DNA from 4 places in the Chryseobacterium cucumeris genome. Region 2 is predicted to be linked to each of the others. Evidence: riboswitches for the same ligand, from Rfam matches in the RefSeq annotation. Region 2 holds a riboswitch; each other region holds the start of a gene.
What was found. Region 2 has a riboswitch for cobalamin ahead of JNG87_RS21335 (TonB-dependent receptor plug domain-containing protein). Riboswitches for the same ligand answer to the same signal wherever they lie in the genome.
Positions count from the first base shown of each region.

Region 1: linked by a shared signal. The riboswitch ahead of metE (5-methyltetrahydropteroyltriglutamate--homocysteine S-methyltransferase) and the one ahead of JNG87_RS21335 (TonB-dependent receptor plug domain-containing protein) in region 2 are both predicted to bind cobalamin.
Region 3: linked by a shared signal. The riboswitch ahead of JNG87_RS13355 (TonB-dependent receptor plug domain-containing protein) and the one ahead of JNG87_RS21335 (TonB-dependent receptor plug domain-containing protein) in region 2 are both predicted to bind cobalamin.
Region 4: linked by a shared signal. The riboswitch ahead of JNG87_RS14030 (acyl-CoA thioesterase) and the one ahead of JNG87_RS21335 (TonB-dependent receptor plug domain-containing protein) in region 2 are both predicted to bind cobalamin.

Region 1 is NZ_CP068760.1:1,570,270-1,577,802, reverse strand. It holds gene JNG87_RS07045 (VOC family protein) at 21-389, shown strand; gene JNG87_RS07040 (hypothetical protein) at 490-1,032, shown strand; gene JNG87_RS07035 (Lrp/AsnC family transcriptional regulator) at 1,116-1,577, opposite strand; cobalamin riboswitch at 1,773-1,960, shown strand; gene metE (5-methyltetrahydropteroyltriglutamate--homocysteine S-methyltransferase) at 2,139-4,442, shown strand; gene JNG87_RS07025 (helix-turn-helix domain-containing protein) at 4,589-5,386, opposite strand; gene JNG87_RS07020 (aldehyde dehydrogenase family protein) at 5,502-6,917, opposite strand; gene JNG87_RS07015 (DUF1062 domain-containing protein) at 7,413-7,533, shown strand, end outside.
Region 2 is NZ_CP068760.1:4,740,644-4,748,176, reverse strand. It holds gene JNG87_RS21375 (hypothetical protein) at 1-175, shown strand, start outside; gene JNG87_RS21370 (YHS domain-containing protein) at 387-662, shown strand; gene JNG87_RS21365 (SCO family protein) at 649-1,326, shown strand; gene JNG87_RS21360 (superoxide dismutase) at 1,516-2,190, shown strand; gene JNG87_RS21355 (hypothetical protein) at 2,195-2,563, shown strand; gene JNG87_RS21350 (MbnP family protein) at 2,747-3,577, shown strand; gene JNG87_RS21345 (cytochrome-c peroxidase) at 3,570-4,619, shown strand; gene JNG87_RS21340 (transporter) at 4,632-5,579, shown strand; cobalamin riboswitch at 5,672-5,856, shown strand; gene JNG87_RS21335 (TonB-dependent receptor plug domain-containing protein) at 5,966-7,533, shown strand, end outside.
Region 3 is NZ_CP068760.1:2,979,957-2,987,489, forward strand. It holds gene JNG87_RS13350 (T9SS type A sorting domain-containing protein) at 1-810, shown strand, start outside; cobalamin riboswitch at 948-1,126, shown strand; gene JNG87_RS13355 (TonB-dependent receptor plug domain-containing protein) at 1,157-2,983, shown strand; gene JNG87_RS13360 (YncE family protein) at 3,005-4,063, shown strand; gene JNG87_RS13365 (CCA tRNA nucleotidyltransferase) at 4,216-5,634, opposite strand; gene JNG87_RS13370 (nuclear transport factor 2 family protein) at 5,672-6,016, opposite strand; gene JNG87_RS13375 (L-threonylcarbamoyladenylate synthase) at 6,124-6,672, opposite strand; gene JNG87_RS13380 (hypothetical protein) at 6,785-7,381, opposite strand; gene JNG87_RS13385 (hypothetical protein) at 7,388-7,533, opposite strand, start outside.
Region 4 is NZ_CP068760.1:3,127,023-3,134,555, reverse strand. It holds gene JNG87_RS14045 (endonuclease MutS2) at 1-1,861, shown strand, start outside; gene JNG87_RS14040 (ATP-binding cassette domain-containing protein) at 2,279-2,941, shown strand; gene JNG87_RS14035 (hypothetical protein) at 2,972-3,772, shown strand; cobalamin riboswitch at 3,807-3,988, shown strand; gene JNG87_RS14030 (acyl-CoA thioesterase) at 4,104-4,487, shown strand; gene JNG87_RS14025 (HD domain-containing protein) at 4,546-5,136, opposite strand; gene JNG87_RS14020 (XAC2610-related protein) at 5,138-5,836, opposite strand; gene JNG87_RS14015 (PadR family transcriptional regulator) at 6,342-6,671, shown strand; gene JNG87_RS14010 (PspC domain-containing protein) at 6,683-7,533, shown strand, end outside.

The sequences.
Region 1 (7,533 bases), 1.6 Mb from region 2:
TAAAGTTCAAAATCTATACTATGAATACAAAATTTGAGGCAGGAATTAATATCGCTATCAAAATTCCCAAAAATAAATACGAAAAAACGGTTGCTTTTTACAGGGATATTTTAAAATTGAAAGTTGAGGAAAAGCCGATAAAAAATCCCACTGTTTCCAGAACCCACGAGGTGAAATTCGGGAATAATATCATATGGCTGGATTGTGTTGATAACTATACCCATTCTGAAACATGGCTCCAGCTTACCGTTCCCGATGTAGAAGCTGCTACACAATATCTGCTGTCAAACGGTGTGGAAACCTGTGACGAAATAGAAGAGCTTCCTGAAAATATGCACTGGATTACCGATCCTGCCGGTACCGTGTTCAATTTACAGGAAAGAAAATAGCCAAAAACAGAAGTGCGATGTAAAAAATTGCTTAAAATAGAGCTTTGCCCAAAATTTTAATATCTTTAGCCATCAAATCATTACAATTTAAAATATTTTTATGCAGACGAGACCATTCCATTTCATTGTCACCATCTTTTTTCTGGTATTAAGTGCAACTGCATTTTCACAGAAAACAGCCGTGTTGGGTTCTTTACTGGACAAAAACTCAGAATTCATATTCCCACAGACTCCGGATAAAATTTCAAAAGCGTTGAACGTAAAAACTGTTTTTTATGAAGATGCCAACGAAGAAAAATATGCAAAATGGCCTATGAAAACAGGACTGGAGCTTTATTGCAGCCTGGGAAAAGACAATAGTATCAATGAGATGTTTTTTGTGACTTCAGACAATAAATCTGTCATTGTGGAAGGGCTTCCTTTTGGTCTTGTTCTGAATAAAAGTACATTACAGGACAGTAAAACGAAGTTCGGTAAGTACAATGCCAAAATACAAAAATCGGGAGCAGACAGTGAATTTCCTGGAGGGTCAAAACTGGTTTTTAAAAAAGGCAAACATTATACAACATTGCTTTTCGACAGTAAGAACCTGTTAAAATCAATAGGTTTAACAACAGAACTTAGGGATCCGGCTGCCAATTAAGTACTAAAAAACAAAACAATAATAGTATCCGTCATTATTGACGGATTTTTTTATCCTCAGACGGCGTTAACTTTAAAAGAAATCTATATCGTCAGTCCATGGTTGTTTTTCACCTCAGCCATCACAAAAGTACTATGCGTGCTGCCGATAGAATCTACGGATCCCAGCTTGTTAAATACAAAATCCTGATAATGCTTCATATCCCGCACCTGCACTTTCAGAAGGAAATCAAAATCTCCGGAAATATTATAGCATTCGGCAACTTCTTCAATTTCTAAAATTTCTTTTACAAAATCATACCCCACAGACCGGTCGTGAATTTTGAGTTTGATCTGGCAGAAAACCGTAAATCCGCGGTTCAGTTTTTCAGCATCAAGAACTGCCGCATATCTTTTAATAAAACCTTCCTGTTCAAGCCTTTTTACCCTTTCAAAAACCGGTGAAGTAGAAAGGTTCACTTCTTTAGCAAGTTCTTTAACGGTGAGTTTGGCGTTTTTCTGGAGGAGCCTGAGCAGCTGTACATCCTTATCATCGAGTTGTTCCACAGAATATTATTCTTTTAATTAATTAAAACAGTCAAATGTACAGAATTATATGCTTTTATTTTTACTTTTTTAAGTTTAATTTGCTTAATTATTTGTTTTCAATTGTGGTTTTATTCTGTATTACTAATTTTACACAAAATTAAAAGCTTTTACTGACAACCTTTGTTAAAGGTAAAAGTATAGTTCTTTACAGATACTTCATCAAACAGGAAAGGTTTTACTTAAGGTAGATTAATAGGGAATCGTGTGAAAATCACGAGCTGTCGCGCAACTGTAAGTAAACACACCAAAAGTTTTTGTCCTTGCAGCTCCACTGCCAAAAGCGGGAAGGATGACGGAAACTGTTACAAGTCAGGAGACCTGCCTTTACTGAATTGACAATGCTTTCGCGGTCTGAAGCTTTGGGGTCATATAGATGATATATCAGATTCGAGTATTTTCCTTTGTAAAGGAAATTACGCTGTCTGCCATGTCATGACTTTCCTGAAAATTCTTCCGATAAAATATTACGAAGCCTTTTAAAGAACTTTCCCAATAAGTTTAATTAAAAAGTTTAAAAAAATGCAAACTCACATTCTTGGCTATCCGCGTATTGGTAGCAAAAGAGAACTCAAAAAAGCCTGCGAGCAGTACTGGTCAGGTAAAATCCTTTTGGAAGAACTTCTGAATACCGGAAGAACTATCTGTAACCAAAACTGGAATATCCAGAAAGAAGCAGGGATAGACCTTATCCCGTGTAATGATTTTTCATACTATGATCAGGTATTGGATATGAGCCTTGTCGTAGGTGCTATTCCAACACGGTATCATGAAGTGGTGCTTAAAAAAAACAATACTGAGCTGGATCTTTATTTTGCAATGGCAAGAGGATATCAGAAAGACGGATTGGATATCACTGCCATGGAAATGACCAAGTGGTTCGATACCAACTATCACTACATCGTTCCGGAATTTTATAAAAATCAACAGTTTAAGCTCAGTTCAGATAAGATTTTCAATGAATTTGCCGGAGCAAAACAAGCGGGAATCAATGCAAAACCGATGATTATCGGACTGGTTTCTTATCTGTTATTAGGAAAAGAAAAAGAAGAGGGATTTGATAAGCTGGATTTGGCAGTAAATCTTCTTCCAGTCTATATCGAGATTTTAACCAAACTTCAGGATCAGGGTGCGGAATGGATTCAGTTTGATGAACCTTTTCTGGCCCTGGATTTAAATGAGAAAGCCAAAGAAACGTATCTTTCTGTGTATGCCGAAATCAGAAAACGTTTTCCGAAACTGAAATTTATCGTTGCCACTTATTTTGACGGATTAAAAGACAATACTTCACTTGCCGTTTCACTTCCTGTCAATACATTGCATGTTGATCTGGTTAGAAGTCCTGAGCAGCTGGATGATATTCTGAATAGCATTCCTGAAAGTGTAAGCCTTTCATTAGGAGTTGTTGACGGTAGAAATATCTGGAAAAATGATTACGAAAAGTCGCTGTCTTTTATCAGTAAAGCGGTTGAAAAACTAGGATCTGAAAGAATTTTCATTGCACCATCATGTTCATTGCTTCATTCACCCTGTGACCTGGATTTTGAAACCAGTCTTAACCCGGAAATTAAAAACTGGCTGGCTTTTGCAAAACAAAAAGTAAAGGAAGTCGTAACGCTTAAACAACTGGCTTCCGGAACGGAAAATGAACAGATTTTTGAAGCATTTGAAGAAAATAAAAAAGCAATTGAAAGCAGAAGAACTTCTTCTCTTATCCATAATAAAGAAGTGAAGCAAAGAGCCAATGCTGTTACTGAAAAAGATGCTCAGAGAATAAACACCTTCAAAATCCGTAAAAAAGAGCAACAGGAAGTATTGCAGCTTCCTTTGTTCCCAACCACTACGATCGGATCATTCCCGCAAACCTCAGAAGTGAGAAGCTGGAGAGCCAAATTCAAAAAAGGAGAACTGACAGCAGAACAATATGATACCTTACTGAAAGAGGAAACGCAAAGAACAATCCGCTGGCAGGAAGACATCGGAATTGATGTATTGGTTCACGGAGAATTTGAGCGTAACGACATGGTGGAATACTTCGGAGAACAGCTGGAAGGATTTGTATTCACCCGAAACGGTTGGGTACAAAGCTACGGAAGCCGTTGTGTGAAACCTCCTGTGATCTTCGGTGATGTTTCCCGCCCAACACCGATGACGGTGTACTGGTCTCAATATGCCCAATCTCAGACTGAAAAATGGGTAAAAGGAATGTTGACAGGTCCGGTTACCATTTTACAGTGGTCTTTTGTACGTGATGATCAGCCTCGTTCAGAAACTTGTAAGCAGATTGCTTTGGCAATTCGTGACGAGGTAGTGGATCTGGAAAAAGCAGGAATCAGAATTATTCAGATTGATGAGCCTGCCATAAGAGAAGGTCTTCCATTAAGAAAAACAGATTGGCAGAACTATTTGAAATGGGCCGTAGAAGCTTTCAGAATTTCAGCAAGCGGAGTAGAAGATGCCACTCAAATCCATACGCATATGTGTTATTCTGAATTTAACGATATTATTGAAAATATTGCTGATATGGATGCCGATGTCATTACGATAGAATGTTCACGTTCTCAGATGGAGCTGCTGAATGCTTTCGCCGATTTCAAATATCCGAATGAAATTGGTCCGGGAATATACGATATTCACTCACCAAGAGTACCATCGAAAGAAGAAATGACTGAACTGCTGAGAAAGGCTCAGAATGTCATTCCTGCCAATCAGCTCTGGGTAAATCCTGATTGCGGACTGAAGACAAGACACTGGGAAGAAACCGAAAAAGCTTTAATCGCAATGGTGGCTGCTGCCAAAGAAGCTTCTGTAGAATATGCACTTTAGAAAACTTTTACAATAATTAGATTCAATTATTCAGATCGTGTTATGATTTTCATGGCACGATCTGTTATTTTTAAACTATTAAAATTTTTGAAGAATAAAGTAGTTGAAAATCGTTCTGATAGGATCTTAATGGTTCAAAATCTAAGTTATTTTGCCTGTAAAGCACTTGGCGGATAGCCGAATTGTTTTTTAAAGGCAAATGAGAAATGGGATAAATTTTCAAATCCAAGATCTAAATAAATATCAGAAACGGACTTTCCTTTTTGGCTTAGCAGAAAATGGGCTTCCTTTAATCTTCGAAGCTGAAGCCATTGTCTTGGCGGAATTCCGAATATCTTTTGAAAATCCCTTTTAAATGCAGATAAACTGCGCCCCGTTAAATAAGCAAAACGCTCTACATTAACATTGAAGTGAAAGTTTTTATTCATAAAAGCTTCAATATCTATTTTATAAGGCTCGGAAAAATCAAACAGAATATCCTTAAGATCCGGATCGTAATTCAACAGTAAAAGGAGAGCTTCTTTTTGTTTAAGCCTCAAGATTTCTTCGGAAGCAGGAAGATCTTCATACGGTAATAATGAGTACATAAAAGAATGTAATGCCTTTTGCTCTGGTTTTATATAGGCCTGAACATTGTCCTTTTTTTCTGCCTGATACCCATATTCTCGGCTGAAATCATGAAGCATGGCATCGTCAAAATAGATGGATATAGTTCTGATTTCCCCGTTTTTGGGTGGATATTTTGCAAATTTTAATAAATGGTTTTTTCTGGCAGAATAGAGTTCTCCTTCTTTAAATATCGTTTTTGTGATGCCATCATTAAGTTCCATTTCCCCGGAAAGCACCAGGCCGAGGCTGTGAATCCGGGCAAACTGTTCTCCTTCCCTGAATTCTGAAAAATGACAGGAGTAATTGATGGGAAAAGGAATATTATTTTCGCTCATAGCTCAGATAGTTGTTTCTTGATCAATTCTTATTCAAACTTACAAAACTTTTCAGGATCATAGAATCTCCACAGCAAAGCAATGCTGAGAATATTTTTGCTGTGAAGAGATCATATTAAGCCAGAATCGTTTTGGGTTCCAGGTAAGCTTCCAGTCCGAATACACCAAACTCACGCCCAATACCGCTTTGCTTGAAACCACCGAAAGGAGCGTATGGATCGTGGGCAAACCCGTTAATACAGATTCTTCCGGCATCAATCTGTGCAGCTACACGTTCCGCATGTTCATGATTATCAGAACTGATATAAGCAGCAAGACCATAAGTAGTGTCATTGGCAATGGCAATTGCTTCTTCCTCATCAGCATAAGGAATAATAGACAGTACAGGCCCGAAAATCTCTTCCTGCGCGATACGCATATCATTACGGACATTGGTAAAGATGGTTGCTTTTACAAAATTACCGCTTTCAAGACCTTCCGGTTTTCCTTCACCACCTGCAAGCAGAACGGCTCCTTCTTCCTGTCCCAGACGGATATAACTTTGTACTCTTTCAAATTGTTTTACACTCACCATAGGTCCTACAAGAGTATCTTCTTCAGCAGGATTTCCTACTTTTACCTGTCCGGCTGCTTTTTTAGCCAGTTCATTTACCTCCTCCAGTCTGTTTTGCGGAACCAATAATCGGGTAGGGGCGATGCAGGCCTGACCATTATTCATATAAGCCCCGAAAACAGCCATAGGAATTGCTTTTTCAAAATCGGCATCTTCAAGAATGATATTAGGAGACTTCCCTCCAAGTTCCAGGGTTACCCTTTTCATGGTGTCTACAGCTCCTTTGGCAATCGCTTTTCCTGTAAGTGTAGATCCGGTGAAAGAGATTTTTGCGATATCAGGATGCTGAGTAATTTCATTTCCAACTACATTTCCTAATCCGTTGACGATATTGAAAACTCCTTCCGGAAGGCCGGCTTCGTGGAAACATTCAGTAAGCAGCTGGGTTTGTGCCGCACTCATTTCGCTGGGTTTGATAACAGCGGTACACCCGGCAGCAATGGCAGTGGCAAGTTTATTACAGATAAAGCTATTGCTGGCATTCCATGGGGTAATGATTCCAACTACACCTAAAGATTCAAAACGTACTTTGGAATGTCCCACCGTTCTTTCGAAATCATAAGATTCCAAAGTATTGATGGTGGCTGTAAAGGCAGAGACTGCATTTTGGACACTCATTCTGCTGAACTGTAAAGTTCCTCCATATTCATTCACCATAACAGCAACCAACTCATCTTCTCTTTTGCTTACAGCATCGTGCAGTTTTCTGAGAAAATGGATCCTTTCTTCCTTTGTTGTTTTTGAAAAAGTTGTAAAAGCTTTCTTTGCTGCTGCAATGGCCATTCTGGTATCTTCTTCATTTCCCAGAACCACTTCTCCGGTTTTTTGGTTAGTAACGGGATTGATAAGATCAAAAGTTTCTGTTCCTCTTGGCGTAACAAATTCGCCGTTGATGTAAATTTTATTAATCTGATTCATTTTTGATGATTTTAATACCACAAATTTCGGCAGAAACGAAAAAGAGAGGTTTGTTGTAAAGCTCAATTTTTCTTTGTTGTATGGTCCATTGTAAAGCTTGTTCATTTTATTTTTGAATTTATCCGTAAAAAGTTCCGTTCTCCAATAAAATTGACTACTTTTATCATAACCAAGTAAATAAAACGTTTTGAGAACAACTCTTAAACTTATTTTCGCTTAGTATCAGTCTCAGTAACCACAGGCTGATCGTTCTTTCGTTTGGGTAATTCTGCCCGAACAGGTTTTTATTTCATCCTATTATTTGTCGTATTCACTGTTAAAGGTGACTTTATCTCTGCTATTCCGGCTTTGACCAATGCTATTGATCAAAACTTTACTACATAGAGAAACTATAGCTTACCTCATCTTTGAATTATACTACAGAGGTATACCTTTCTGTAATGCGTGAATAATATGGAAAAAATCCAAAAAGAATATTAAGCACGATTATAAGTAATGAATACCCAATATATCTGGGAGGTAAAAGCGAAAAATACTCCCTTACTCAAAAAGAAATGCAATCAATGTAGCAGCGACAGATTTCAATGCAGTGATAAATTCAGACTGAATGCCCAGA
Region 2 (7,533 bases):
CAACAGCTCCCAAACCATAAAGATTGCTGGATTAGATGTTTTTATTTCTCACGATATCCTTTCCTTCTCCGCTCATTTGAATTCGGAATCACTTTCTGAAATTCCCGATTCAAGTTATTTTAATTCTCATTCTTCAGAATATTTTTCAAGGATTTTCCATCCTCCGTTGGTTTAATTTTTATTATAAACTATATTTTTAGTTTGTAAGATGGAACTTTATAAAGCTTTCATTAGTAAACCATTAAAGATGCATTCGATAATTCAAATGAACCATTGTAAGCAATAAGAAATACATCAGTTCTTCTTGAGAATTGTTGTGCTTTTTTCAGACTTGTATATGGTATCATAACTTTATTTAACATTATTAATTTCAATTTAACATTAAAATGAAATCTCCTATAATTTTGACTGCCTTGCTGTCAGTATCATTACTGTCGTGTGCCAAGGAAACTCCTCAGGTAAAGCATGCAAGCCACATGGACTCCTCGGGGAAGAAAATAGAAAATGTACAGGTAGTGAACGAAGAAGATCCTGTCTGCCACATGAAAACTGCCGGATCTATAAAAGATACTGCTGTGTATAAAAATAAAACGTACGGTTTTTGCAGTGTCTCCTGCAAAGGTGAATTCAAAAAAAGTCCTGAAAGATATGCCCAAAAATAAAAAGACCGCAAATAAAAGTAAAGTGATCATACCCATTGCGGTATTTGCATTGCTTTTCCTGGGAATAGGTGTGGGAATGGGGTATTTTAAAAAGAACCTTTATACTGTGATGAAAGTTCCGGACTTTGAACTTACAGATCAGAACAGTAAAAAAGTTACCAATAAAGATATGCTGGGAAAAGTATATCTCGTAGAATTTTTCTTCAGCAAATGTCCTACCATATGCCCGGTGATGAATACCAATATGAAAGCGATTCAGAACCAGATTAATGATCCCAACTTTGGCATTATCTCCATCAGTATTGATCCGGAAAACGATACACCAGCAGCATTGAAAGAACATGCCCAAAGAATTGGTGCAAAATCTCCGAACTGGCACTTCCTGACCGGAGACCGTACCTATATTGGAAAACTTGCGGATCAGTTTAATATCTACGTAGGTGATAAAGAAGATGAAGGAGAAAGCCTGAACCACAGCGGAATGATTGCGCTGGTAGATCAGGAGGGGAATATCCGTTGCAGATACAACAAGGAAAATATGCCTATTCTCTATTATTCAGGACTGAATTATGGAGATCCGGAAGGTAAAACACCTATGCTGACAGGAAAATATCACCCAGATAGAGAAATTCTTATTGAGGATATTAAAAAATTATTGAAATAGGAAAGGGGGGAAGCCGGATGTCTGAAACTGGAAGTTATTCCAGACTATGAAGCTCTAGCAGTTTTTTGAGATGGCTGTAAAAGGAAATAGAAGTTGAAAAAGTTAGGCTATAACATCAATTACTTCCAGCATCGATCACCGACCTCCCACTTAAAAAGAAAACATTGTTCAACCATAAACAAAAAAATTATGAAGATTTTGAAAATAGCTGCTATAACTGCAGTTTTCGCAGCCCAATTTACAATGGCTCAGTTTTCGCAGACGCCTCTTCCTTATGCTTATAATGCTTTGGAAGGAAATATTGATGCCCAAACGATGGAAATTCATTATTCAAAACACGGTGCAGCATATGCTGCTAACTTGAATAAAGCCATTGCTGGAACTCCACAGGAAAAAGAAACTTTGTTTCAGATTCTTTCCAATGTTTCAAAATTGCCTGCTGCAGTAAGAAATAATGCAGGAGGACATTACAACCACGAATTGTTCTGGACGGTTCTTACTCCTCAGAAAAATACACAGCCTTCAGCAAAATTAGCAAAAGCCATCAATGAAACTTTCGGAAGTATGGATGCTTTTAAAGAAAAAATGTCTAAGGCAGGTGCAGACCGTTTTGGTTCAGGATGGGCCTGGCTTTCTGTAGGGAAAGATGGAAAACTGTTTGTTTCCTCTACTCCTAATCAGGACAATCCTTTGATGGATGTTGTAGAAGAAAAAGGAACTCCAATCTTCGGCATTGATGTATGGGAGCATGCTTATTATTTAAAATATCAGAATAAAAGAGCAGATTATCTTACCGCGATCTGGAATGTTACCAACTGGAAAGAAATCAGCAGAAGATATGACGAAGCGATAAGCAAGAAATAATTTGATGAAAATATTGTACAGCATACTTTTTACCTTCTATATGGTGCTAAGACCTTTAGTGCCCGTGGTAGAGTATGCTGTAAATTATGATTATATTGTTAAAGTTCTCTGTATCAATAAAACCAGGCCGGAGGTTCACTGTAACGGAAAATGTTACCTGAGTAAAGAGCTCGCCAAAGCCAATGATTCAGAATCTTCACCTTTTCAGAAACTCAAAAACTCTGGGCAGAAAGTTCTGGATACCTATATTCTGCCGGAGACTACAGAGATCAACACTACTGGAAAAATTTCGTTTTTCAATTTCAATTTTACCTACGAAACAACCTATTATTTCCTGTTTCTTACCCATATTTTCAAACCACCGGTTTTTTAAGTTAAACGATCACTAATTAACCACAAAAGTCACAAAAGCTTATATAAATTAAAAGCTAAGTGTTCTTATTGTGCATAAAATTTACCACTTGATCAACTTAAGTGTAAGAACTTTTGTGCCTTTTGTGGTAAAAAAACGATGCTGTTACAGCCATTCAAATTAATTCAACTTAAAAAATCAACAATGAAAATTTCTCAATTTTTATCACTATTCTTTATTGCCTTTACTGTATTCTCTTTTACAGCCTGCGGAAGCAGCAGGGATGATGACAACCCACAGGATACTACGCCTGGAAAACTTCAGATCAAATTTGAAAACGGATTTAACAATGTGGGAGATATCGTTCTAAATCAGACGGTTCAGACTTCTGCTAACGGACAGAAACATAACTTTTCTGCTTTGAAATACGTCATCAGTAATATTGCATTGATAGACGAAAACGGAAACGAATTTAAATACAACGAAAATAATCCTGACAAAGGAGCTTTTATCGTAGACCAGGCAGATGCGGTAGCCGGAATTGTTTATCTTAATCTGGATGGCGTTCCGAAAAACAATTACAAAAAAATAAGATTTGGATTAGGCGTGAGTCAAAAAGCGTATTTGCTGGGACAGGACGGACAGGCTGAATTCTGGACAAAAGCCAAGCAGAAGGGAATGTCCTGGTCATGGGCTGCCGGTTATGTATTTGTAAAACTGGAAGGGAAATACGGTACAGATTCTCCTTCAAAAGAATTTATGAATCACACAGGAAATATGGGAAATACTGCAGCCAACAATACACCTGATCTGTATCGCGAAATTACACTGAATCTTCCGACAACAGCAAGGGTAACGACAAAAATTCGTCCTTCTGTCCATATTCTGGCAGATCTGAACCAATTTTTGAGCGGAGACAAGACACTTACACTTACCACAGCCAATGATATGCTGATGGGTTCAAACCAGCACCTGGTAGATGTTACCAATAATCTTACAAAAATGTTTAAAGTAGACCACGTTCATAATGATTAATTTTTTTGTTAAAACAATACTGGTTCTGCTTGTATTTGTATTGAGTTGCATTTCATGTTCTGATGAGGTGATTCAGCCATTGGAAAAAGATGAAGCCTACAATCTGGAGTTTCCTTCTTATTTTCCGGAAATGACTTTTGATACATCCATTAATCCGGTGACCAAAAATGGAGTGGAGCTAGGACGAAAATTATTCTATGAAGGCAGGCTTTCAAGAAATAATACCATTTCATGCGGTTTTTGCCATATTCAGGAAAATGCTTTTACCCATCATGGTCATACGGTGAGCCATGGGGTAGACGACAGAATCGGAATCAGGAATGCACCGCCCATCCAGAATATGGCTTTTTTGAAAAGATATATGTGGGACGGAGTGATTCACAATCTGAATGAGCAGCCCATCAGCCCGATTACTGATGTGAATGAAATGGACAGTTCCATACCGGAAGCCATTTCAAAAATAAAAGATGACCAGAAGTATAAAAAACTTTTCAGGGAAGCTTATGGAGACGAAACTATTACCGGAGAAAGAATTCTGAAAGCATTGTCGCAGTTTATGGCTTCCTTAATTTCTGCAGATTCAAAATATGACCGGTTCAGACAGGGAAAAGAGCAGCTGACTTCGGCAGAATCTCAGGGGATGGCATTATTCAATCAGAAATGTGCTTCCTGTCATAGCGGAGAATTATTTACTGATGAGAGTTTCAGAAATACGGGAATGTATTACAATACAGAATTCAAGGATGCCGGACGTTACAGAGTTACTCTTAACCAGGTCGACTGGATGAAATTCCGTGTTCCCAGTTTAAGAAATATAGAATATACCGCACCTTATATGCATGACGGAAGATTTTACACGTTAGAGGCGGTACTTAATTTCTATTCTGATCAGGTAGAAGATAATGCCAATCTTGATCCTCAGCTAAAACAGAACGGCCACATAGGAATTGCTATGAACAGCCAGGAAAAACAATCGATCATTGCGTTCCTGAAAACATTATCGGATAAAAATTTTATATCCAATCCAAAATTTGCAGAATAATTTATAAAAGACATGAAGAAGATTATAGTGATAGTAAGTTTGATCCTGTTTAGTCAGTATCAGGCAAAGATCATCAGAGACAGTGCTTATATTGCTCCGGAAACTTTCAGCAGATTCAATTTTGATGATGACTGTGATGCTTGCGGCTGTGCAGCAGGAAACGGATCTTCCGGCTTTGAGTCATTGTTGAATCCACAGTTTGTCGGAATTAAGTATTTTGCGCAGCATTACAAAGCTAAAGAGAACTTGTTTGTAAAAGACCTTACCCAAGATCAGTATTTCAATACGCTGCAACTTTGGGGGAAAATTCCTCTGACTAAAAAGCTGAGTGTTTATGCGAGTCTGCCATTCCATTTTCATGAAAAGAAAACCATGCAGGGAGATATTAGAATCAATGGAATAGGAGATTTAAACCTGATGGGAATTTACCAGCTGATGAGCTCTAAAGATAATTTCCATCATCTGAGTGGAGGTTTGGGCGTGAAAATTCCACTTGGCAAGTTTGATGAAAAAGGAGCATCCGGTGTCAACCCTAGCTTTCAGCTGGGAACCGGAAGCTGGGATTATCAGGCCGCTTTGAATTATAAGTTTCAGAAAAATAAAGTAGCCGTATTGGTCAATACAGACTATATGATCAAAACAGAGAATAAGAAAAATTACCGTTTTGGAAACCAATGGAACTATGCAGCAACGGGTTTTTATCAGGTTGCAGGAAATGAAAAATCTATATTCTCTGTAAAAACTGGAGTTCAGGGAGAAGTCTACGCTCAGAACAAACAGTTTGATGAGGCACTGCCGAATACTGCTGGTAGCGCTTTGTACGGAAAACTGGGATTTGAAGCCTCTTATAAAAAGCTGAGCCTGGGAAGTGAAGTCATGCTTCCCATGTACACACGCCTGGCGGGAGGAGATATTGAAGCTCAATCAAGATTCAGTATTTTTCTGAATATTGGAATTTAAAAAGAAACCCTTGTTGAAATCATGTTAAAGCTCCTTCGGGAGCTTTAATTGTTTATAAATCATTATTTTAGTTGGGGATTAGGAATAATTATTTATCTTTGCCGGAATTTGGTGAGCCGTAAAAAGCTCTTAAAAGGGAATCCGGTGAAAATCCGGGACAGACCCGCTGCTGTAAGCTCCACACCAAGTTTTTGAAGAATATATCCACTGTTTTTTAATGGGAAGGATTTCAAAAATGGAGTAAGTCAGAAGACCTGCCAGACAATAATCGTTTGACGCTTTCGTGGAATAAAGCTTAGGACATCAATGATTCTGTGCAGTGACAGCTGTGCTTTATCGTTGTATTCTTATACCCCATTAGCGTCTTCATTACCCTAAATGAGCTAATGGCAGCAAAACTAACTACTTCTGCAATTCATAAAGCTGTTTTCACAATATTAGTGTTAACATCTCAACTTGTGTTTTCCCAAACTAAGAAAAAAGACAGTCTTCAGGAAGAGACTATTAAAGGAATCAATCTTTACAAAAAGAATTTTAAAGAAATTATACCTGCACAAACCCTGCAGGGAGAGCAGCTGGAAAGATTAAACAGTCATTCTGTAGCAGATGCGCTGCGGTATTTTTCGGGTGTGCAGATTAAAGATTACGGCGGATTGGGTGGTTTGAAAACCATCAACATCCGAAGCATGGGAAGCCAGCATGTAGGTGTTTTCTATGATGGAATTCAATTAGGAAATGCCCAAAACGGCCTTGTGGATCTGGGAAGGTATTCTCTGGATGATCTGGAAGAAATTTCATTATACAACGGACAGAAAAGTGAAATTTTTCAACCTGCAAAAGATTTCGGTTCTTCAGGATCTATTTATTTACAGCCTAAAACTCCTGTGTTTAAAGGAACAAGAAAAACCAATCTTGTGATAAGAGCCAAAAGTGCTTCCATAGACCTCTTCAATCCGTCATTCCGGCTGGAGCAGAAAATTTCAGACAGGGTTTCTGCCAGTTTCAGTGGCGAATTTATGCAGAGTGACGGAATTTACAGGTTCCGGTACGCGAAGAAATATCCGGACGGACAGCAAGCCTATGATACCATTGCCAAAAGACAGGATTCAGATATTCGGGCAAAACGTTTTGAAACTTCTCTCAACGGAACTTTAAATAACGGAAGCTGGAATATCCGTGGCTACGGTTATATTTCAAACCGCGGAATGCCGGCACCCATCGTTAACGGGCGCTTTGAAGGAAGAGGAGCGAGACTTTCCGATGAGAATTATTTTGTACAGGCTAATCTGAGAAAAAAACTGTTCCCGAAATTTGAAACACAGCTGAAAGCAAAATTTGCCTACGATTATACCCATTTCATGGACACGGTTCGTTCGCAGTCTATTATTTATACCGATAATACCTACATTCAAAGGGAACTTTATCTTTCCTCTTCCAATATTTACTCAATCACTCCCAATTGGGATGTCAGCCTGAGTGGAGATTTTCAGTACAATAATCTGGACGCGAATCTGGATAACTTTTCTTATCCTACCCGCTACACTACATTGGTCGCATTAGCAACAACGTATCAGTGGAACAGATTCAAAATTTTGGGAAGCCTTTTAGGAACCTTTACATTTGAAGAAGTTAGAAAAAATAAAAGACCGGGAGATGCCAGAGAGTGGACACCTGCAGTGTTTATGAGCTATCAGCCGGAAAAAATTCCGGAGCTTACTCTAAGGGCTTTCTATAAAAGAATTTTCAGACTTCCGACCTTCAATGATCTGTATTATACCAATATCGGAAATACTTACCTGAAACCTGAATTTACCAATCAGTACGATGTAGGATTTACCTATCAGAAGAATTATAACAACCGTCTCTTTAAAACATTTTATGCTAAAGTAGACGGTTACTACAACAAAGTACAGGATAAAATTGTGGCAGCTCCGAACGGAAGCATGTTCCGCTG
Region 3 (7,533 bases), 1.8 Mb from region 2:
ATAGTTCCCGGACGCAGCTCCAGAGCAAACGCAATCAATGCAGCAGGAACAGTGATTGTAGGCTGGCAGGATGAATCAACCGGAACAAGAAGCGGAGCAAAATGGCAGGATGGAGTGGAAAGTTTTATTACAGATAATAATGGGAATCATGTAGGAGAAGCAGGAGGAATTTCTGCTGACGGAAATACAATAATAGGTTCGGCAAATCCTAATCCTTATGTATGGAATGCTGTGAGCGGACTTACTTATATAACGCATCCTAATGCTTCTTTCAGCTTCAAAGGAGGTGCCACCGGGATTTCTGCTGATGGGAAAAAAGTGATCGGGTATTACAGAGCATTTGGGGCTCCTCCCATGTCAGGAGAAGGCTTTATCTGGACCTCTGCCGCCGGGAGAATTAACCTGAATGATTATGCGGCATCTTTAGGAATTGCCACTAATGGAGTAACAATGGGACTTCCTCTTGCAATTTCACAGGACGGAAAGAAAATTGCCGGGTCAGGGACGAATGCTTCAGGGCAGATGATTGCTTTTTACCTGGATACTTCTGAATTTTTATCGGTGAGTGATGCTGTGAAAGAGAAAAACAATATAGGTATCTATCCTAATCCAGTGGCTGACATCCTGTATTTTAAAGGAAAAGGAAAAATAGAGAAAGCAGAAATTTATAATATGGTTGGACAAAAGGTAAAATCATTGGATACTGTAGAAGGACAGATTGATGTTTCATCCCTGTCAAAAGGAGATTATATTTTACAATATTCCGTAAAAGGAGTACAACAGGAGCCTTATAAATTTATTAAAAAGTAACATATATAAATAGTAAAGTAGTGGGATGAATGGCTGTTTTCAATATTGAAAGCGGCCGTTCTTTTTTGTGTATATAACAAAAGGATAGCATATTTTGTATAGAAAAGTCTGGTTTTTGGCAAATACATATAAAAAACTATCTTTGCAAAAATTTTGGTTTCCAGTATTTTGGAATGAAAAGGGAATCGGGTGTAACTCCCGGACTGTCCCCGCAACTGTAAATCGCAACACAAGTTTCTGCAAAACGCCACTGTGTAAAAACGGGAAGGAGCAGAATGCGAAAGTCAGGAGACCTGCCAGGATTATAATTAAAAACATATTGCTTTCGGAGGAAAAGTAAAAAAGTATGGATATAAAAAGATCTTTAGTACTGCTTTTTTCATCTTATGGGTGTTTTCTTTTTGGACAAGAGAAAACTATTGACACTATTTATGTCTTCGACAACCAGATGAACAGGGTGAAACTTTTTCATCCCGTAAAAACAATTACAGCAGAAGATGCTGAAAAAAACTCCGGTAATCTTTCGGAGCTTCTGAGGTTTCAATCGCAGGTTTTCATTAAAGAAAATGGCCGTGGTGCTGTTTCTTCGCCTTCTTTCAGAGGAACAACTGCCCAGCAGACTGCATTCGTATGGAACGGAATTAATATCAATTCTAATTTTTTAGGCCAGGGAGATATCAATAATATTGCTTTGTTCGGCTATGATCAGATCGGTATCAAAGCGGGTGGAGGAAGTGTAGTGTACGGAAGTGGTGCCATCGGGGGAAGTATTCACCTGAATAATACTCTTGATTTTAATAAAGGCTTCCATGGTTCTTTATTCTCTGAAGTGGCTTCCTTTAATACCTATAATAACTTTGTAAAAGGTTCTTACAGCAATGATAAGTTCAGTTTTAAAGCCTCCGGAAATTATTCCGTAAGTGAAAATGATTATAAGGTAAGCGATCTAAATTACATCAACAGAAACGGGAATTATTACAATACGACATTCAATGTAGGAGCATCCTATAAAATTACAAACGATCATAAGGTTTCGTGGCAAAGCCAGTTTTTTGATTCTTCACAGCATTATCCTGTATATGAGGAAACGGGAACAAAAACAAAATATACAACTCAAAGTGTAAGAAGTCTTCTTTCTTGGGACTGGAACAAAGCGAAGTTCAGCAATTCCCTTAAAGCAGCCTATACGGAAGAGAATTTTCAGTATTTCGGTTCGTTAAACCAACCTAAATCCAGTGGAGGAACCGGGAAAAATTATATCTTTAAAAATGATTTTAATTATTTCCTGAATTCAAAATGGAATTTTAATATCATCGGAGAATTTCAGATTAATAAAGGAGAAGGGTACGAGAGCGGAATATCCAATGTCAGCAGGAATATAGGTTCTGTTTCAGGATTATTGCGGTATTTTGCAACAAAAGATCTGCGTTTTGAAGGAGGATTCAAAAAAGATTTTGTAGAAGATGTAAAGTCTCCTTTTATGTATTCATTCTCCGGAAAATGGAACGCCGCAAAATGGTATGATCTGAGTATTAACGTATCCAAAAACTTCAGATATCCTTCATTTAATGATATTTATTATGAACCGGGAGGAAATAAAGATCTGAGACCGGAAACCTCTACTCAGGTGGATATGACCAATGAGTTCAAAGTGGGAGATTTCAAACTTACTCTGTCTCCCTACTATATGAACATCACAGATCTTATTGTATGGCTTCCAACGGCTATGGGATACTGGCAGGCATACAATGTCAATAAATCCGAATCTTACGGGCTGGAATCCCTGTTGTCTTTCAGCAAGCAGTGGGGAAATCATAAATTCAGAGCCAATGCAGCATACTATTATGCAAAAGCTATCGATAAAGAAACGAAGATGCAGAGACCTTACGTTCCCATGCACAGGGGAAATGCCGGTATAGATTACGAATATGGTTTCTTCAGGTTTTATGCACAGGGACAGCTGAACGGTGTTACCTACACCACAAGTGATGAAAAGAGATCAGAAGCTATAGATCCTTATTTTCTTTTAAATATGGGAGTTTCTGCCACCTTAGCAAAAAAATATACCTTAGGGTTTAAAGTGAATAATCTAACCAATACCTACTATAAAACCGTTTCTTTCTATCCTTTACCAAAAAGAAACTATAGTGTGTATGCAGCAATAAATTTTTAATAAATTAAAATTGAATAAATTATGAAAATAACTAAACTTTTAACTGTCTTATTTGCAGTTGTACTATTGTTTAATATGTCTTCATGTACAAGTGACTCTGCCGAGTTTGAAATTTCTCCGATCACTTACCAGAACGGATATTTTATCTCTAATGAAGGTAATTTTAACAGCCAGGGTGCTAAAGTAACATTCCTGACAAGAGATTTAAGCTTAAAGCAGGATGACGTATATGGGTACAATAACAATAAAGAAATTCTGGGTGACGTTCTTCAGACCATTGGTCTTAATGGAAATAAGGCTTATCTTGTGATCAATAACTCAAACAAAATTGTTGTAGTAGACCGTTATACATTTAAGAAATTAGGAGTAATCACTAATCAGATTGATAACCCGAGAGGAATTGCTTTTGCTAATGATTTTATCTATGTTGCTAATCTAAACTTCTCTACGAATGCAACAAGTGTAACAAAATATAAGGCTTCCGACTATTCATTTGTAAGCAAAATCACGATGACAGGCGGGGCTGATAAAGCAGTAGAAGCAGGTGGAAATATTTTTGTGCAGAATGCTACTTCCGGATATGGAAATATGATTACTTATATCAATACTTCTAATGACAGTAAAACTGAACTTACTGTTCCGAATGGTAAGATTAACAGTACTATTTCATACAAATCCAATGTATATACAATTTCTTCTACAGCTACTGATTCTTATATCTATAAAATCTCCGGCACAGGGGCTATGACACCGGTAGTTACGTTGACAGGAATTCCAAGTGCTACCAATCTTCAGATTGATAATGATAAAATCTATTTCAGTTCTGCCAATAAAGTGTATACAACAAGTTTAGCTACACCAACAGTTCCTGCAAGCCCGCTATTAACAGCTGCAGATGGTGGTCCTTATTTTACGCTTTATGGATTTAATGTTATTGATGGTAGAATTTTTGCATCAGATGTTAAACAATTCACTCAGGAAAGCGAAATGACTGTATATTCAGCAACTACGGGTACCAAGCTTACCTCCCTTAAAACAGGTGGTCTTGGTGCTAACGGAACTTTCCTTAACCCGCAATAATTATTACTTCTAAAAATAATTTTTTATTTTTTCATCATTTGTGTTTTTTTCCGGCCGGTTTCGAAGAAACCGGCCGGCTTTGTTTCCTTAAGAAAAAAATTCCGGCGGGATGGAACATCCCGCCGGAATTTTTAATATTTTTCTAAATTGAATTATAAGGTTAATCCCAGTTTCTCAGCTTCAGCAATGACAAACTTCGTCGCTTCTTCTTTTTCATTGGGAATTTCACCTTCAAGAATAGCTTCTTTCACTTTCTCTTTCAGGATACCAATTTCACGGCCCGGCTTAAGATTAAACATTTCCATAATTTCTTCTCCGGTGATAGGCGGCTGGAAGTTTCTTACCTGATCTTTTTCTTCCACTTCCTTGATCTTGACCGCTACATATTCAAAGTTTCTTTTGAATTTCTCCTGTTTTTTAGAATTTTTAGTGGTAATATCTGCCTTGCAAAGGGTGAAAAGATCTTCCAGATCTTCTCCGGCATCAAATAAAAGTCTTCTTAATGCAGAATCTGAAGCATCATCCGTAATCAGTGCAATAGGCCTTGATGAAAGCTTGACCATTTTCTGAACATATTTCATATCACTTCCCAAGGGTAATTTCAATCTCTGGAAAAGTGTTTTTACCATTTTTGAACCTAAAAATTCATGCCCGTGAAAAGTCCATCCTGTTCCCTCTACAAACTTTTTCGTCGGAGCTTTTCCAATGTCATGAAGAAGGGCAGACCAGCGTAGCCAAAGATTATCGGTATTCACAGAAATATTATCCACTACTTCCAGCGTATGGTAAAAATTATCTTTGTGAGTTTGTCCTTCCACTTCTTCCACGCCCTTCAGTTCGATCAGTTCAGGAATAATCAGCTTCATAAGACCGGTTTGTTCCATCAGTCTCAATCCGATAGACGGTTTTTCAGACATCATGATTTTGTTAAACTCTACCATGATTCTTTCCATGGAAACAATCCTGATTCTTTCTGCTTCCTGTTGGATCGCTTTCAGAGAGTTTTCCTCAATTTTAAAATTTAAAGTGGAAGCAAAACGCACTGCTCTCATCATCCTTAACGGATCATCAGAATAGGTTTGCGCAGGTTCCAGAGGAGTTCTTAAAATTTCTTTTTCAAGATCATCAATCCCATTAAAAGGATCAATCAATTCTCCGAAATTATTTTTATTTAAAGAAATAGCCATCGCATTGATGGTAAAATCTCTTCTTTTCTGGTCATCTTCAAGACTTCCGCCTTCCACTTCTGGCTTCCGGCTGTTTTCTGTGTAGCTTTCCTTTCTTGCTCCCACAAACTCAAGTTCAAGTTCTTTATACTTGATCATAGCCGTTCCGTAAGTTTTGAATACGGAAACCTTCAATTTCGGATCTATATCCTGAGCTACATTCTGAGCAAGCTCGATACCGCTTTGTTCCGTTACAAAATCTATATCGGTAGATGCTTTTCTGTTCATCAGCAGATCTCGCACATAACCACCCACAATGTATACGGACTGATTATTCCTTTCTGCTGCTTCAGAAATGATTTTAAATAGTTTTAAATTCTTATTTTGATTAAGATTAATTTTCATCGTTGATAATAGTGACAATTTCTACGTATGTTACCCATTAATCATAATGAGCATACATTCTACTAATTTTTCCCTCTCCATTAAAAAACATGACTTCAACGGCATGTTTATCCATAATCGACTTATAAAATAATGCTACCGAATCTACTCCTGCTGTGGAATGGATCAGATCAAAATGAAGGTCAGGAAATTTATCCAATGCCTTTCTCCAATATTCACGAACAGCTTCTTTTCCTTTTAAAGAACTTTCTTTACCGCCCGTAGCCAGTGCAATCATAGGAGTTGTAATCTCAATATCATCTGAATAGTGGGAAAGTATATCCTCCAGATCATGAGAATTCCACGCATTGATCCACATTTGGGCAAATTCGTGATGATTCATAGCAAATAGTTTATGAGTTGAGTTTGCAAAGATAGAATTAAAAAAAAGAAATCCTGCCGATATGAACTGACAAGACTCTAAAAAGTAAACATAAAAGTTCAGAATTCTTATTCCCGAAGAACTTTTATTCTGTTGTCATTCCATATTTTGATCACCGAAGAACCTGAGTATTTTGAAACTTTTTCTCTGTCTTCTTCCACTGCATAATCTACAAGGCTGATTATTTCCTCAGAAATATCAGAGAATTTCAATGGACTTTTTTCACCGCTGAAATTGGCAGAGGTAGATACCAATGGTCTGTTCAGTTTTGTAATCAGTTTTTTACAGAAATCATTTTTTACAAGACGAATTCCGATACTTCCATCCTCTGCAAGAAGTTCTTTGGGTAAACCTCTTGGGTTTTCGTAAACGATAGTTACCGGTTTTTCACTGAGATCAATAATTTCCCAGGCCATTTCAGGAACATCCACAAGATCCTGAAGTCTTTTCTCAGATTCCACAAGGATGATCATGGATTTGTTTTTTTCGCGCTTTTTAATGTCAAAAATCTTATTGACCGCTTCTATATTGGTGGCATCACAACCAATTCCCCAGATAGTATCAGTAGGGTAAAGAATTGTTCCGCCGGATTTTAATATTTCGATAATATGTTCCATAATTGTAGTGAATTCAAAGAATGGATAAAGGTAGAAAATATAAGAATTTCAGGCAAAAAAATGGGGTTTAAATATGATTTTTCAGCTTGATTATTATGACAAGATGCAAAGATTATAATCCATGAAAAAATGAATTAAAATAAGTTGTACGCTTAATAGGCTCAATATAATCAGGATGTAGTATTTTTTTGAAATCTTTTTTGGTAAGATGTTGTGAAATCAAGACAGGGAAATTTGATCTTGAACCTTCTTTAATTAAAGTATAAAGAATCGCATTGTTTTTAAAAAATACAATGGTTGTCTGTTCATAATCTTTACCCAAACTGTAGAGATCTGTCGGTTCATTAAGGAAAATCAGATTCCCAGAAATCTTTGAAATTCTATGATGATGTTTTTTTCCATACTCAATGATTCTGCTTTTAGCTTCTTCTTTAGGAATTTCAAACTTAATTTCTTTCAAATGTTTTTCGGTGTATTTACAATACAGCACATATACGCTACAGATGAATAAACTTATAAGAATTGCACACTCGAAGCTGTTATTAAAAGAAAAATCTACTTCTTTTAATAACAGCAGAGAAGCTCCTGCCAATGCAGAAAATCCAAAATAGATCGAGATCGTATCAAACTTATCGTATGAACTTTCTTCAAAAACTAATTTTTCAGTTTGAATACTTTCTGTGATTCTTAAATTTTTTATAGATCTCATTGCACATCAGGATGAGAATTTATGATTGATAAATTTAGATTTTATGGTTAAATATAATGAGCCAGCTATTAAAAATGCAATAGAAGCTATCCACAAAAAATAACCTGTTTCCAAGCTGTATATTCTTCCCATTCTTCCATTTTCTGCAGCCA
Region 4 (7,533 bases), 1.6 Mb from region 2:
CATCACGGAACAGATCGGAAGACTTCAGAAATTCTTCCCAACCATGCCGGAAACGTTTCCTACTTTATTGGAAGAAATTTCTGTACTGGAATTCAGAAAAGAGATCATTGAGAAGGTGGATAAGGTTTTTAACCGTTTTGGTGAAGTAAAAAATGAAGCTTCTCCAGCTCTGAAAGGGATAAGAACTGAAATTCAGCTGGCTAAAAAGGCGATTCAGGAAAATTTCAACCGTGCGCTTACCACGTACGGACAGAGTGACTTTCTGGATGACATCCGGGAAACAATTATTGACGACCAAAGGGTTCTGGCAGTAAAGTCAGGATTCAAAAAAAGAGTTGCCGGAAGAACATTAGGAATTTCCAAAACAGGTTCCATCACATATATTCAGCCGGACAGTGTTGTAAAGCACTATTTCAAACTCCGTGAGAATGAAGAGGAAGAGAAAAAAGAAATTGATAAAGTTCTCCGTAAGCTTACAGCTGAACTGGCAGAATTTCAGCCTCAGCTGTGGAGATATCAGGTGTATATTTTTGACCTTGATCTTACGAGAGCTAAAGCGAAATTTGGTGAACTGATTAACGGCGTTCTTCCAAAAATCAATCATCATAAAACGCTGAGATTAAAAGATGCCTATCATCCTCTTTTATGGTTAAGAAACAAAGTAGAGAACAAAACCATTCACCCTCAAACACTTACCTTAACAGAACATAACAGAATCATCTGTATTTCCGGTCCGAATGCCGGTGGAAAGTCAATTACCCTGAAAACGGTAGGATTATTACAGCTGATGATTCAGAGTGGTATTCTGGTTCCGGTTCATCCAAAATCTGAAATGTTTTTCTTTGAGAAAATTATGACGGATATTGGCGATAACCAATCTATTGAAAACCACTTATCCACCTATTCATCAAGATTGAAGAAAATGTCAGGAATCATCCGTGAAGCAGACGCCAATACGCTATTGCTTATTGATGAGTTCGGTACAGGTTCTGATCCGGAGCTTGGTGGTGCCCTGGCAGAAAGTTTCATGGAGTTTTTCTATGATAAAAAGAGTTTTGCCATTATCACAACGCACTATACCAATATTAAACTGGTGATAGAACAGCTTCCCAACGCCCAGAATGCAGCCATGCTTTTCAATGAAGAAACACTGGAGCCGATGTATAAGCTTGAAGTGGGACAGGCAGGAAGTTCATTTACTTTTGAAGTTGCAGAAAAGAATAAAATTCCAAGATTTATCATCCATTCGGCCAAGAAAAAGGTAGAGCATGATATTGTGAATCTTGATAAGACGATTGTAAAACTGCAGCAGGAAAAATTTGAGGTTGAGAAACTGAAATCCGATCTTGCCGAAAGAAAAGAATCCGTAGAAGATAAACGTGATAACCTTCAGAAACTGAATGACCAGCTTCAGCAGAAACTTTTCAATTTCCAGAAGCTGTATGAAGAGGAACACCGCAAACTTCAGTTCGGAAATAAGATTGAAGCATTCATCGACAGTTATACCAAAGGAAAATCCAGAAAGGATGTTGTAAAAGATTTTGTAAAGCTTCTTGAACAGGAAAAATTCCGAAAACTGGGAACAGATAAGGATGAATCCAAACGCCTGCAGGTTGTCAAGAGAAAAATCACTCAACAGCTGAAAAAAGAAGAAGTAATTGAAAAAATTGCTGAAACCAATGAAAAACTGGAAGAAAAGCGTAAAACCGATCGTGCTGTATGGATGAAAATCGGACAACGTGTCCGTATTACAGGAAGTACCAGTGTCGGAACCATTGAGAAAATTTCCAGAAACAAAGTGATTGTCAATTACGGAACTTTCAAAACCACAATTGACGCAGATGAACTTGAGAGAATTTAATTAATCTATCCGAAGATTTAGTTACGTAAATACAGAGAGAGCACTTTTCGGAGCTCTCTCTTTTTTATTATTTTTTAATGAAGCTTTTCATTCTCTCTTGTATAAAGGTTTTTAATATATTTGAATTCATAAAGTATTGAACATGGCAAGAAACTTTACTATTCTTTGGATCTTTTATAAAAAAATACAGATCCCCGCCTTATTGTTTTCATTACTTATTTCTTGTTTGCTTCCCTTCAGTATTGAAACATTTGGATTAAGTTTTCTTCTGATTTTACCTGTTCTTCATTATTTTATATATGAAGTAAGGCTTAAAAGCGAATATTACTTTTATGCCAATTCAGGCTTTTCAAGGATGTTTCTCTGGACAGGAACAATAGTATCGGGGATTATTGTAAAAATTATAACATTATTTTTATGAGCAGACTGCATGTTGATAGCGTAACCAAATCTTTTAATGAGAGGAAAATTCTGCAGGATATTTATATAGGATGCGAAACAGGACAAATCATAGGCCTGTTGGGCAGAAATGGAAGCGGGAAATCAACCCTGTTAAAAATTATCTTCGGAACTGAATATGGCGATACTCAGTTTATAAAATATGACAACACTATTCTGAAAAGCATTTCCGACAGAAAAAACAGAATTGCTTACTTGCCACAAGATCTTTTTTTACCCAAAAATATAAAAATAAAAAACCTGGTTCCTCTTTTTTGTAATCAAAAGAATACTGAGCTGCTTTTTACATCAGAATTCGTACAGCCTTTCCTTCATGAAAAGCCTAAAAACCTTTCCAAAGGTGAACAGAGAATTATTGAAACTTTGATGATTATTTATTCTGAAGCTGATTTTGTTTTACTGGACGAACCTTTCCATAGTCTTTCTCCGAAAATTTCTGCAGCATTGAAAGCTGCAATCATTGAACAGTCTGCGTATAAGGGATTCATTATTTCTGACCATAATTATCAGGAAGTTCTTGATATTTCACACCAAATATTTCTTTTGCGTGAAGGCTATCTGAAACAAATACAAGATTTAAATGAACTGCAACGGTATAATTATCTTCCGAAAAGCATTTAATTTATATATTTGAGGGATCAAAAAAATTTCATGATGACTTTCATAAACAAAGTATTCTATTTATCTGCTTTCAGTATCTTATCTGTTGTCTTTGTAAAAGGACAAACTAAAGTTCCTTTTGGAGTGGTAAAAGCTGAGGAAGGATATGCCAACGTACGTGTACATAAAGACGACTACCGAAAAATTGTTGATAAGATCCGTATGCGCAAAGGTGATGTATTTGTTTATGTAAAACCGGCTCCGGGAGAAACAGAATGGATCTGGATCAAATATCCTGAGAAACAGGATGACGACAAGCCTTTTGTGCGTTATGAAACTCTTGATAAAGAAGGAATGGTGAATAAAGGACGTATTGCTTATGTAGACCAGCTTCCCGCCTATACTCCATCCAAATCCAAAAATGGAAGATCCCTTATTTTTACCGATAATTCCGATCCTAAAATCCCTACCGCCCAAAGAAGCAAAGTAGTCATTGATATTTACCCTTCCAATGCAGGATACCGTAAAAAGGAAAAAGATGCAGATGGAAAAATTCTTACGATTGATAAAGTAAAACCATGGGGAATTGGAAATGACCTTCCTGAGGGAATGACCGAAATCAAATCCATCAGAGTGCAGCAGCCCGGAAGAGGATCTGTTTTTGTAAGGGAAGCCATCAAAAACATGTTCCAGCCTACCATGGATTTTGAGAACATCGGGGTAACTTCCCTCGACAATGATAATATTTTCCTTTATATGATCAATGGTTCAGGGGAAAACAGATACACTACTCTCTGGACGATTAAGAAAGGAAGAGTAATCAGCCAGATTATTTATCATAATCCGGAATAAATTCATTATTTTTGCATTCGAAAAGTTTTTACGCTTATTCATCACAGAAATTGGTTCTGCATCACCGCAGATTAAAAGGGAACCGTGTGAAAATCACGGACTGTCGCGCAACTGTAAAGTAACTGAAGTCTTTATCAAAGATCCACTGTGCGAGGCATGGGAAGGAGATAAATGATGTTACAAGTCAGGAGACCTGCCTTTTTCTTAAACATGTAACTTTCGCGATTTGAAGTTGTATTGATCTGATGGATTGTTTCAGGAGTTCTATCAATTCCTGTCATTATTCTGTTGTTTTAGTATTATTTCATTTCGCTTTAATTAATAATGATATATGACTACAGAAGAAAGAATTGAAGCATCCGAAACCAGAATCTTTAAAGCGGTTTTCCCTAACACCACCAATCATTACGATACCCTTTTTGGAGGTACTGCCATGCAGCTGATGGATGAAGTAGCTTTTATTACCGCAACCCGTTTTGCCAGAAAAAGAGTGGTAACCGTGAGCAGTGATAAAATTGATTTCAAAAAACCTATTCCTGCCGGAACTATTGTGGAACTGATCGGAAAAGTTTCATACGTGGGAAAAACCAGTATGAAGGTGAATGTTGAAATTTACACTGAACAGATGTACTCCTATGAAAGAGAAAAAGCTATTGTAGGTGATTTTACTTTTGTAGCCATCGACGAATTCAAAAAACCAATCCAGATACTATAAATTATAAAAAATTCGGGCGGCCAAAGGCCGCCCGAAGCTTTAAATATTTTCATTGACATTATTTCAATACCTTTTCTGTTTCCAGACTTCTGTTCAATAAAAGTTCAAAAGCCTCTCCCATTTCGTCTGATGCTCTGCTGATTGCATTTTCAAGCATATTCCGGATCTGTCTTTCCGTCACTCCGGCTTCTGTCCAGCTCTTTCCTGTAGTATGGGAATTTAAAATAAACGGCATAATTCTATCGATTCCACAGGCAAAAATAGCATCCGGTGTTTTCTCTTCCTCAAACTCCAGCCACAGGTTAAAAAATTCTGTACGTAAAGGCTCATCCAGAATTCCAAAGATCTTTTGGGCTGAAGCTTTCTCTCTTTCAAACTTTCCGACCATAGCTTTTTCATCAAAAATAAAAGTGTCTCCGGCTTCTATTTCCACAAGATCATGAATGGAAAGCATTCTTATCACTCTTAGCAAATCAATATCAGCTCGGTTTTTAGCATATGGATAAAGGATCTGGGCAAGAATAATGATCTGCCAGGAATGTTCAGCCGTATTCTCTCTTCGGGAATCGTCTGCATTATAATTTCTTCGTTGTACATTTTTAAGCGCATCTACTGCCAGAATAAAATCTATCTCTTTCTGAATTTTCATCTTACTTTTTATTTCTGTTATATTGATCTGACGGATATACCTTTGTTCTGGTAATCCATTTATTATTGATCTTTTCTTTCGTTATGACCTTTACCTGATCCTCATTGGTCATATCCTCCTCTTTTTCCAGCACTCTCTCCAGCCCTTTGTTCGGAATAACGGTATATTCTGTTGTAAAAATCCTGCAACAACCGGACTTACCGTAGGAAATAAGACGCTTTCGTTTAGCATCTGTTTCAAAAAAATCAAAACCGTTTGAGCCCAGGTCTGTAAGTTCTTCACTTTTTACAAATGCCATTCTTGTAGTATTGAATACATAAACATCATAAGAAGCCGAACTGTAATTTCCCATATTTCCGTTTCTTATCGCTACATCTTCGGTGCCGTCAAAATTAAAATCATCTACAATTACACTACGCTGATCCTTTGAAAGCGGAATCAATTTCCCGCGAACCAGTTTTTGGCCTTGTTCCGCATATACAACAAGATCATCAGAAACAAAAGTCTGTACTTTGCTGTTTTTATGGTCAAACAGTTCCACCGTTCCTTTTCCTCCACATCGGTCATCGTAACAGTTTTCTGTCTGAATGACTGCATCATAGTTCTTTGATACATTTTTAATTTCAAACTGATATTGCCCGAAACAGAGCGGTCCCAAAAGAAATACTGATAAGTGCCTGTACTTATTTAAAATATTCATGGTAATAGGAATGATTTGGGTCTTTTTTATTTCTAACAAAAATACGAATCATAATACCGATCTCAAAATCCATGTTCTCATTATCTGCCAGAATTTCCCTTTCCATAAAACAGTATTCACAGATAAGAAGCTTTCTCCCGCTATCCGCTCATACTCCTCGCGCCTGCCTAAAGCCGTGGCTGCTGTGGGGTAACCGCTGCTATCGGGGCTAGAACATGAGTGATAAGTGATAAAAGATCATTTTTTCTCTCCAATTTTCAAAATTCTATCTAAAAATTTAAAAATTCTCAGACATTTTCTTCTAAAATCCATTTGACTCAAAATTGATGATTAAAATTATTATATTGATTTATAGTGTTTTAAATAATTTATTTTAAAAATTTCACTACTTTGTATTGCATAATACCATTTTATTTACATATCTTTGTAATGTAAAATTAGAATAGGCTCAGCTAGCTAGGGGCATTTTTCTAAAAATATAACTAATTAACAAAACTTATCAAAGATGAATACCGAAAATACCAAAGCGCAAATGCGAAAAGGAATTCTGGAATTCTGTATTCTAAGTCTCATCAATAACCGAGAAATGTATGTTTCTGATCTTATTGATGAACTGAAAAAAGGAAAACTGGATGTAGTGGAAGGGACCCTCTACCCTCTTCTTACAAGACTTAAAAACGGAGAATTTCTCTCTTACAGATGGGAAGAATCTACCGGAGGACCACCCAGAAAATATTATCAGATCACAGAAAAAGGAAAACTTTTCCTGGATGAACTTCTCAATACATGGAATGAACTGACAGCCTCAGTAAACCAAATCACCCAACAAAATTAAAAAACAAAGCTATGAACAAGACACTCTCAATAGGACTCGCAGGTTTTTCTTTTACCATAGAAGAACACGCATATATAAAGCTCAGCGATTACCTGAACGCACTGAGAAGCTCTCTGGATGCTTCTGAGGCTGATGAAGTAATGCATGACATAGAAATAAGAATGGTGGAAATTTTCAAAGATTCTTTAGGAAAACGTGAAGTGATCAACGATACCGATGTAGAAAGGGTAATCGCACAGATCGGAAGCCCTGAAAAAATCGAAGAGCAGGAAGAAGCTTATTATTCTGAAAAAACATCTGCCAGAAACTATAATTCAGGAACTCATTATACCGATAAAAAGCAGCTGTTCCGTGATCCCGAAAAACAAAAAGTTGCCGGAGTCTGCGCAGGCTTAGCTCAGTACGTAGGAATGGATATTACTACCATGAGAGCAATCTGGCTGGGAATCTTCGTATTAGGAATTTTTACAGCAGCCATTTCTTCTTCATTAATAGGTCTTCTATATGTAATCCTTTGGATCGTACTTCCAAAAGCTGAAACAGCAGCAGATTTCCTGAAAATGCAGGGAAAGCCTATGAACTTCGACAATCTTAAGAATGAGTCTAATAAATTGGTACAGTTTGCCAATGAATCTACTCAGAGGGTCGGAGAAATCTATAACGAAAACAAGCCATACATCAACAATGCAGGAAGCGGAATCTGGAATGTATTTAAGTATATTGTAGGAGGATTCTTCGTATTGATGGCTGTAAGCAGCATTATCGGAGTGTTTGTATTATTTGCCCTTTTCGCAATGGACACAGACTTCCCGGGAGCTAATGAGATCAGATTCTATATGGATGATCAGGGATTGGATAAAGT